DNA from 4 places in the Nitratireductor sp. GZWM139 genome. Region 1 is predicted to be linked to each of the others. Evidence: riboswitches for the same ligand, from Rfam matches in the RefSeq annotation. Region 1 holds a riboswitch; each other region holds the start of a gene.
What was found. Region 1 has a riboswitch for cobalamin ahead of NDI72_RS16590 (HupE/UreJ family protein). Riboswitches for the same ligand answer to the same signal wherever they lie in the genome.

Region 1 (2,193 bases):
GATCTCTCGCATGTCACTTCACTTTCATAGGCAGGCCGGCAACCACCAGCGTGACGCTGTCGGCAGCGGCGGCGACTTTCTGGTTCAGGAACCCCGCCTCATCGCGGAAACGGCGTCCGAGCGGGGTTTCGGGCACGATGCCGAAGCCGACTTCATTGGAAACGAGAACCGTGGTTCCCTCTCTTGCGGCAAGAGCTGCAAGCAGTCGCTCGGCGGCAGGTTTTAGCTCATGGTCGTTCAGCATGAGATTGCTGAGCCACAGGGTGAGGCAATCGACCAGAACCGTTTCGCGGGCCGGCAGGGTTTGAAGCACCCCCGGCAGGTCGAGCGGGGCGTCGTGCGTCTGCCACGCCCCCTCTACTTCCCCCGGCCCCGCCAATGCCCCTTTGCGCCGCGCGCGGTGAATGGCGATGCGTTCGCGCATCTCGTCATCGAAGGCCTGGGCCGTGGCGATGTAGTGCCAGGGCGCGGGTGCGGCTTCGATCAGCGTTTCGGCATGGCGGCTCTTGCCGGAGCGCGCGCCGCCCAGAACGAAATGAAGTGAACGCATCGTCAGATCCGCCGGCTCAGCCGACAAGCTGTCCGGCAAGGAAGGTTACGCCGACACCGACAATGGCGGCGCCAGCAAGCCGGGGCTGCATGGCCTCAACCGCCCAGCCGCGCGAGCGGACGAGAAAATAGACGCCAAGCGCGATGGCGCTCTGTATTGCGGCAAGGCCTGCGAGATAGGCGATGAGCGGCGTCTGTTCGCTGCCGACAATGGCTTCGCCGAAGGCATAGCCATGGAACACGCCGACCACCAGGAACAGAGCGAAGACGAGCATGTGGCTTTCCACGGCCCGACCGCGCGCCAGAAGCCAGCCGCCAGCAAGAACGCTTGCCGCGATGACGATTTCGGCTGCCGGAAGATCGAGCAGCATCAGGTGCAGGCCGACGCCGACAAGCGAGCCGGCAACAAAGAGAAGCGGCGCGAAAAGGCTCATGCCGGCGACGGCGGCAAACAGGCCGGCAGCGACGATGAAGGCCAGATGATCAAGCCCGATCACGGGATGGGCGAGCCCTGAAACCAGCCCTTCGTAAAGGGTCGTGGGCGTCTGCCCGTCCATGGCGTGATGGGCCTGGGCGCTGGTTGCGAAGAGCGATGCAAAAGCGAATGCGGAAAAAGTGCGCAGGAAACGCGTGTTCATGTCCGGTCCTTTCCCCTCCACCCGAGGGTTACGGTGTTTCTTTCAGGCCGTCGGCAGGTTTCCTGGCTCACGGGTCGATGCGTTTTCCAGCCTTCCCAAGGCGTCATGCCTCAGTGGCTATCAGGAAAACGCTCTCCGCTTACAGTTGCGGGGGCAGCCGTGGTTTTGGCGCGATTGCGCCGCACCACGTTCCCTCTGGGTCCGCTTCAGCGGAACCGACAGCGGGCGGAGCATACAAGAATCGCCACGCCCCGCAAACGCTTTGTTGCCCACATTGACAGACGTGGCAGGCGAGCCGTAAATGCGCAGCAGACGGTCCTTCTCCCGCAATGGAGAGGGCCAGGGTCAGGACCTATCAATATGACCACAATGGTCGGCCTGATTTGTGCGGATACGCGAAGCAAGACAGTAGGAAGACTTCATGTCTTTCAAGGTCTTGCGACAAAGTTGCCCGTGCAAAACAGGCCGATCCGAAGGACGCTCGATAGACCGGCGATCTGCCGCGTCAAACCCCTTGACCGGGGAGAGGCCCCGCTCTGCGGGCTTTTCCTCGCATCTCTTGGTCTATCGAACGCCATTGCGGTCATATTGATAGGTACTGACCCTAGAGGGAATGCGGTGCGGGCCTTGCCCAATGCCGCAGCTGTCCCCGCAACTGTAAGCGGAGAGCGCACCTGACACGCCACTGGGGTTTGCCCTGGGAAGGCTGGAAAGCGCATCGACCCGTGAGCCAGGAAACCTGCCGTCTGCGAATGAAATCCTGACCGCCTGGCGGGTGTCCCGGGCAAGGAGTGTGCATTGTGACTGCTGACAGCGCCGCTGCGCGCCTTCTCCCGACCATTCATGGTGTCTCTGCCAGTACGCGGCCGCAAAAGGCCCGTGCGCCCCTCACCCGCGTCTTATCGTTCTCCACACTCCATCACCTGAAGGATATCCCATGACCACGAGTTTCGACCGGGTTCCCTGCACCGTCGTGACCGGCTTTCTCGGCGCCGGCAAGACGACG
Region 2 (2,193 bases), on a different contig from region 1:
ATACGTTCGGGGCGCAGCGCGCCCATGAGCTGGGGCTGGTGAACAGGGTGGTGCCTGCGGAAGATCTGCTTCCTGCGGCGTTTGAGCTGGCGGAGCGCATCCTGCAGCATTCGCCACTGGCGGCCGCCCGGATCATATCGGCCGTGACGCGGGGCATAAACACGACGATTGAAGAGGGGCTTCTGATCGAGCGCGAACAGTTTGCCCGCATGTGCGCGACGGCAGATGTGCATGAAGGGCTCGACGCATGGATCGAACGGCGTACGCCCGTCTATCAGGGAAGGTGAAGCAGATGACGCGTTACACCGGTTTTACCAAGGAGATCTGGGAGGCGTTTCGGGCGGATGCACGGCCGGGGCCGGTCCAGATGCTCAATCTCATCAAGCTGCGTGAGCGGGCGGATTATCCGGATGGCCGGGTGGCAAGCGGTCGGGACGCCTATGCGGAATACAGCCGGATCAGCGCGCCCGTTCTGGAACGGTTGGGCGGGCGCATCGTCTGGCGGGGCGGTTTCGAGCTGATGCTGATCGGCCCGCAGGCAGAGGCGTGGGACATCTGCTTCATTGCCGAATATCCATCGGTCGGCGTGTTTGCGCAGATGATGCGCGACCCGGCCTACCATGAAGCGCTGCCGCATCGTCAGGCCGGCGTTACGGACAGTCGGCTCGTCCGCTTCGCCCCGCAGCCCGGCGGTGTGAATTTCGCCGGGGGCTGAAGGCGACTTCCGGTTGCTAGAGCCCTGATCCTAGAGCAGTTTGTAGAACTTCTCGAAGGCGAGATAGGTCGACTTCACGTGCTGCCGGGCAAGCCACGATCGAGGCGCTCTCCTCATCGCTTGCGCGAATGGTGGGCTTGGCGAACCGGTGCATGTTGCGGCAAGCCAGCTACGCGTCGGCCGTTCTTTCGCGCAAACGCCTTTCGCGGTTGCGTCGCGGTTCCTTCGCGGATAGGGTCGCCGCCGCATGCGGTTCCGCCTTTCGCGGATGAAAAGGGAACCCGGTGCGGTCTGCCAGACAGACCAATTCCGGGACTGCCCTCGCAACTGTAAGCGGCAAGTTCTTTCCAATGCCACTGGCGAAAGCCGGGAAGGCGGACCGAACGTTCGAGCCGCGAGTCAGGAGACCTGCCTCATGCATAGACCATGAACGCCGGACGAGGTGCGCCGGCAGGAGGCCCAGAATGCATGCAGGCGCTTTGCCGGCAATGAGTCCGTCTATCGGGACGTCACGTCTCCGATCCGTTTCCCGATTTCCTTCGGCGCAGGCCGAACTGAGCCGATTGTTCCAATGTGGTGCGCCGCATTCGGGCGGGTCGCGCCATGCGCGTTGATCTGGCAGGCTTTGCCCGCGAAGGCGCGCTTGGCGACCACCGGGCGCTGATGCGTCTTGTCGAACGGGCGGACGCGCTTGGTTTCGGCGGCATCTGGTTCAACGAATTTCATTTCGGTCGCGAAACGCTGCCCTATCCGTCCACGCTTCTGCTTGGCGCGGAGGTTCTGGCGCGGACGGAGAGGCTGCGGTTCGGCACGTCGATCCTCGTTTTGCCGCTCTATCATCCGCTGCTGCTTGCCGAGCAGATCGCGCAGCTCGATTTTCAGAGCGGCGGGCGCGTGGATGTGGGGATCGGGCGCGGCACCGAGCCCGGCACATTCACCGCGCTCGAGATTTCGCGCGATGACGCATCAAGGCGGTTTGCCGAAGCGTTGAGGATCATGATCGACGCCTGGACGAAGCCGCATTGTTCGGCGGATGGCGGGCCGTGGCGTTTTTCCAACGTCTCCGTCGGGCCGCCGCCGGTGCAAAAGCCGCATCCGCCGATTTATGTCGCCGGCGTCTCGGAAGAGACGGTCGACATCGCCGCCAGGAACGGTTTTCCGCTTCTTTTGAGCCTTGAACCCAATGAAGCGCGGCAGTTGCCGGTGTTTCATGCAGCGCTTGATCGCCATGGCGGGTCGCGCGCGCCGCTCGCCGCCTCATCGCTGTCGCGTTACGTGATGATCGCGCCGACCCGGGCGCAGGCCATGGAGCGGGTCGATGCGCTTCTGGAAAAGCTCAATGCACGGCGCGCGGCACGGGCGCTGGAGCGTGGAATGCAGCCACCTGCGCCGCGTGATCGCGCCGCCATGCTGGCGGATTTCACCATCGCGGGAACGCCCGAGGATTGCCTTGCGCAATTGCGCGCGCTCTCGGCGGA
Region 3 (2,193 bases), on a different contig from region 1:
AGCGGCTCAAGCGTCTGGCGCATGGCGTTCGCGATCTCGGACCAGTCGGCCGTGCGCGGGTCTTTCGGATCCTTGATGAACATGGCCACACGCAGCGTGCCGCCCATTTTGGGCTCCTGAGCGAGCGCATGGGTGGGTGCCGCAAGGCCGAGCATGCCGTAGGCGGCGGCTGTCGATGCGCCGAGTGCGCTTGCCAGCGCCAGGAACTCACGTCTGTCCATTTTTCCGACGCGCGCTTCGTTCGCCATTTCGGCGACGCGGGCTGGCACTTTCTCGCCATTGCTCTTGAAAAACGTCATCGACGCACTCCCATTTCTTGCCGTTATCAGTTTGTGTTCAGCATTTCCCATCGCGCCAGCGATGTCAAAAAACGACCGGGGCCAATGGTAAGTTTTGCAGGTTTTTCGACCGTTGAAATGACGAGTTTGCGACAAATGAGCCGTAAAACTGACAAATAGAGCCGATTTCGCAACAATTTCCGAAACCTGTACTGACAATACCCGCCACCTGCACCGTTATGGGTGGAACAGCCGTCCCACAGGCCGCAATTGACGCTGCCGGAGCCAGTTGGTAAGCGAATTTTGTTCGCTTGAGGTGCTCCGGCAGGCACTCGCATGCCGGGGAAAAGGGAACACGGAACGGCCCTGCATGATCAGGCCGCAGCCGTGGCTGCTCCCGCAACTGTGAGCGCCGAGGCTCCTCCTATGCCACTGGGTGCAATGCCCCGGGAAGGCGAGGAAGCCGATGAAGCGCGAGCCAGGAAACCTGCCTTGAGCCGTCACCGACCGGATGCGGGACGCTTCCGGGGCTGTGGATCTCGCAGTGGTGACGAAATGTCATCGCTGGCGGGGGACAGATTCAGACAGCCATCGCTCTCCAGCAAAAGAAGCAGCATTCTCATGGAGAGCACGCATGCCATCCAGACGTTATCGCACCCGGCTCCTGCTCAGCGCTTCGGCGCTGCTGACGGGCCTTTCAGCCACCATGGCGGGCGCAGAAGACTATGTGCTTGAAAAACTGGTCATCACGCCCAACCGCACACCGGCAGAGGCCTCCACCGTGGGGTCGACGGTGGACGTGGTGGGCCGTGAAGAGATCGAGGAACAGTCCCTGCCGCTGGCCGTCGAGTATCTCGACCTGCTGCCGGGTGTGAGCCTCTCATCGCCGGGTGGCGTTGGCGCAGAGGGCAGCCTTTCGATCCGCGGCGCGCCGCGCCGCTATGTGAAGACGCTCTATAACGGCATCGACATTTCCGATCCGACCAGCCCGCAGGTGCAGACGTCCTACCAGTATCTTCTGTCGGGCGGCCTGCAGAGCATCGAAGTGCTGAAGGGATCGCAGAGCACGCTTTACGGCTCCGATGCGATTGCCGGTGTGATCAGCCTGTCGACGCTGGGCGACATCGAACCGGGCATCGCCCATATCATTCAGGGCGAAGGCGGCTCGCACGGCACGGTCGGCGGCTCCTACGGTTTCAGGGCGGCGAACGAACAGTCGAAACTCTCCATCAACGCAACCGGCTACCGCACCGACGGCATTTCGGCTGCGGCTTCGGGCACGGAGCGCGATGGCTATGAGAACGTCACCTTCGACGTGAATGCCGAGCATGCATTTTCAGACGTGTTCTCCGTATTCGGCTCGGCGCTCTACATCGACGCGGAAGCCGAGTTCGACAATCAGGGCTTCGGCACCATTCTGCCGAGCGACAATCTGACGGCGACCAACCACAGCAAACAGCTGGCCGGCCGGGCCGGCTTCAATCTCGACCTGATGAACGGCCGCTTCCGCAACACGGTTTCCGTGCAGGCCTTCGACCTGGAACGCTCCATCACCGGCACCGCGTTCGACGGCTCTTATGACGGTCGCCGCTACAAGGCCGATTATCTGGGCGCATTCGACGTCAATGAATGGCTGACGGTTCAGGGTGGCGCGGATTACGAACGCCAGAGCGCAGTCTTTCCCGCCGGCATGTTCAACCCCCAGATCGATTCCGATTTCTGGATCGCAGGCGTCTGGGGCGAGGCCATTGCCACGCCGGTTGAAAACCTGACGCTGACAGCCGGCCTCCGGCAGGACGAGCACAGCGAATTCGGCGGGCACACCACATACCGGGCAACCGCCTCCTATCTCATCGATGCGACCGGAACGCGTCTGCACGGCTCGGTGGGAACCGGCTTCCGTGCACCCAGCCTC
Region 4 (2,193 bases), on a different contig from region 1:
CTGCGGCAACTCGAACCGAATGCCCCCGGCATGCAGGAAATAGCGGTCGTAGAGCGTCTGGAGGCCAAGGAACTGGAAGTTCAGATCACGCTCGGGCCTGAGCGCCGCGCCAAGGCGCGCCAGATCGAAACGGGCAAGCTCGGGGTCGATGAGCTCGCTTGCAATGCCGCTCGCGATAAAGTCAGGGAAATAGCTTGCATAGCGCTCCGCCATTTCGGCCTGCGTCGCCTGCTCGGACCTGCCGGCCACAAAGGTAAGCGCCTCGCGCCGCAATTTGTCGAGCAGAAGACGCGCGGAGACGAACGCATAGTCAGGCTCCTGCTCCACCAGCGTGCGGGCGGCAAGGATGGGCGCAAGCGACAGCTCGTCCTGACGGATGCCGTCATAGAGATTGCGGCGGGTTTCCGTGAGGATCGGTTCGGCGGAAACGGTCTTGAGGCCGGCACAGGCTTCTTCGACGATTGCGGCAAGCCGCGCCTCGTCCAGCGGAACCAGCGTTCCGTCATCCGCCGTCATCTGCAGGGCGGATTGCGGGGCTTCCACACTGGCCGTCCCGGCGGCGCGTTCGCGGGCGCGCTCCTCGCGATAGAGCACATAGGCGCGGGCAACCCGATGATGCTCGCCGCGCATGAGGGCGAGTTCCACCTGATCCTGAATTTCCTCGATGTGGAACAGACGGTCGGCATCGGCCCGGCGCGTGAGCGCGGACACGATCTGTACGGCAAGCTCCTCGACAATTTCATGGACACGGCGCGAGCCAGCGGCGGTGGAACCCTCAACCGCCAGAAACGCCTTGGTCAGCGCCACCGCGATCTTGGCGGGATCGAACGGCGTGACGCCGCCACTACGGCGGATGACGCGGTAACCCGGTTCAGACGATGCGGTTTCGGTGTTTGCAGTGGAATGCGGAACCGTGGCGGTTCCATTGGTGTTTTGTGCTTCAGTCGCCGGCATGTAGACCCCCGTGGCGGTTGGACGGGGGCGCGGAGACATGCGGCGCGACGGCATTGCCGTGGCGACACACGCACCACCGGGACACCCCGCCCGTGGACGTTTATTTCGTCATGGCAGGTCTCCTGGCTCGCAGGTCATCACCGCTTTCCGGCCTTCCCGATGCGCTGGGGCATCAGTGACACAGAGTGAAAGCGGCTCGCTGCTTACAGTTGCGGGGGCAGCGCCGGCCTTGCCCAGAGGCGCACCGGCTTCCCTTTTCACTTCCGATCCCACGAGGAATCGAAAGAACCATAACCCCTACAGTTGGTATCTTCTGGATATATGAAGTCAATATATTGTTTCCGGGGAAAGCAGAAACAAACTGCTGGATTATTCGCAACGCCGCTTTGGGCATGGCTCTACGGCGCGCGTGTGATCTCCTCCAGAACGGAAAAAATCCGTTCATCGTCGCATTGAGCAACGTTGAAACGCAGGAACCCGCAGGCGGAGCCTGACAGGCTGAAGGCGTTTCCTGGCGCGAGCACCACGTCCCTCTCAAGCGCATGGCGGGCAAGCGTGGCCGCATCCAGCCCGTCGGTCACTGCCGCCATCATTCTGTGCGTGGCAGGCGCCAGATTTTCCGCCGGGCGCTCAGGCGCGCCGGCGGCAGTTGGTCAAGATCTCAGGCGAAACTCGACGTCTTGAGGAATTCGGCAAGGCGTTCGGTCTGCGGCTTCAGGAACATCACCTTCGGATCCCCCTCCTCGCCGATTACCCCCTGATTCATGAAGATGACGCGGGAGGAAACCTCGAAAGCGAAGCGCATTTCGTGGGTGACCAGAAGCATGCTCATGCCATCGGCAGCCAGATCCTTGATCACCTGAAGCACTTCGCCCACCAGTTCGGGATCAAGCGCAGACGTTACCTCATCAAAGAGCATGAGGCGCGGGTTCATGGCGATGGCGCGGGCGATGGCCACGCGCTGCTGCTGACCGCCGGACAGCTGGCCGGGGTAGTGATCCGCGCGCTGGCCGAGACCGACGCGCTCGAGCCATTTCTCCGCGACGCTGCGCGCCTCGTCGCGCGCCATCTTCTTCACCTTGATCAGGCCGAGCATGACATTGGATGCTGCGGTCATGTGCGGGAACAGGTTGAACTGCTGGAAGGCCATGCCCGTCAGCGCGCGCTGGCGGGCGATTTCCTTCTCGCTCTTGCGAACGCGCACGCCGTTGCGCTCTTCATAGCCGATGGGTTCACCAT

Region 2: another riboswitch for cobalamin. It lies ahead of NDI72_RS08710 (LLM class flavin-dependent oxidoreductase); the one in region 1 lies ahead of NDI72_RS16590 (HupE/UreJ family protein).
Region 3: another riboswitch for cobalamin. It lies ahead of NDI72_RS03410 (TonB-dependent receptor plug domain-containing protein); the one in region 1 lies ahead of NDI72_RS16590 (HupE/UreJ family protein).
Region 4: another riboswitch for cobalamin. It lies ahead of NDI72_RS04270 (ribonucleoside-diphosphate reductase subunit alpha); the one in region 1 lies ahead of NDI72_RS16590 (HupE/UreJ family protein).

What each region holds. Positions count from the first base shown of each region.
Region 1 covers NZ_JAMQML010000014.1:44,244-46,436, reverse strand. The annotation lists gene cobO (cob(I)yrinic acid a,c-diamide adenosyltransferase) at 1-12, opposite strand, end outside; gene cobU (bifunctional adenosylcobinamide kinase/adenosylcobinamide-phosphate guanylyltransferase) at 14-550, opposite strand; gene NDI72_RS16590 (HupE/UreJ family protein) at 567-1,187, opposite strand; cobalamin riboswitch at 1,223-1,422, opposite strand; cobalamin riboswitch at 1,751-1,948, shown strand; gene cobW (cobalamin biosynthesis protein CobW) at 2,125-2,193, shown strand, end outside.
Region 2 covers NZ_JAMQML010000006.1:3,605-5,797, forward strand. The annotation lists gene NDI72_RS08700 (crotonase/enoyl-CoA hydratase family protein) at 1-287, shown strand, start outside; gene NDI72_RS08705 (DUF1330 domain-containing protein) at 293-715, shown strand; cobalamin riboswitch at 949-1,145, shown strand; gene NDI72_RS08710 (LLM class flavin-dependent oxidoreductase) at 1,319-2,193, shown strand, end outside.
Region 3 covers NZ_JAMQML010000002.1:205,963-208,155, reverse strand. The annotation lists gene NDI72_RS03415 (ABC transporter substrate-binding protein) at 1-299, opposite strand, end outside; cobalamin riboswitch at 576-787, shown strand; gene NDI72_RS03410 (TonB-dependent receptor plug domain-containing protein) at 913-2,193, shown strand, end outside.
Region 4 covers NZ_JAMQML010000003.1:24,478-26,670, reverse strand. The annotation lists gene NDI72_RS04270 (ribonucleoside-diphosphate reductase subunit alpha) at 1-954, opposite strand, end outside; cobalamin riboswitch at 1,050-1,262, opposite strand; partial or broken gene NDI72_RS04265 (PLP-dependent aminotransferase family protein) at 1,353-1,529, opposite strand; partial or broken gene NDI72_RS04260 (amino acid ABC transporter ATP-binding protein) at 1,616-2,193, opposite strand, start outside.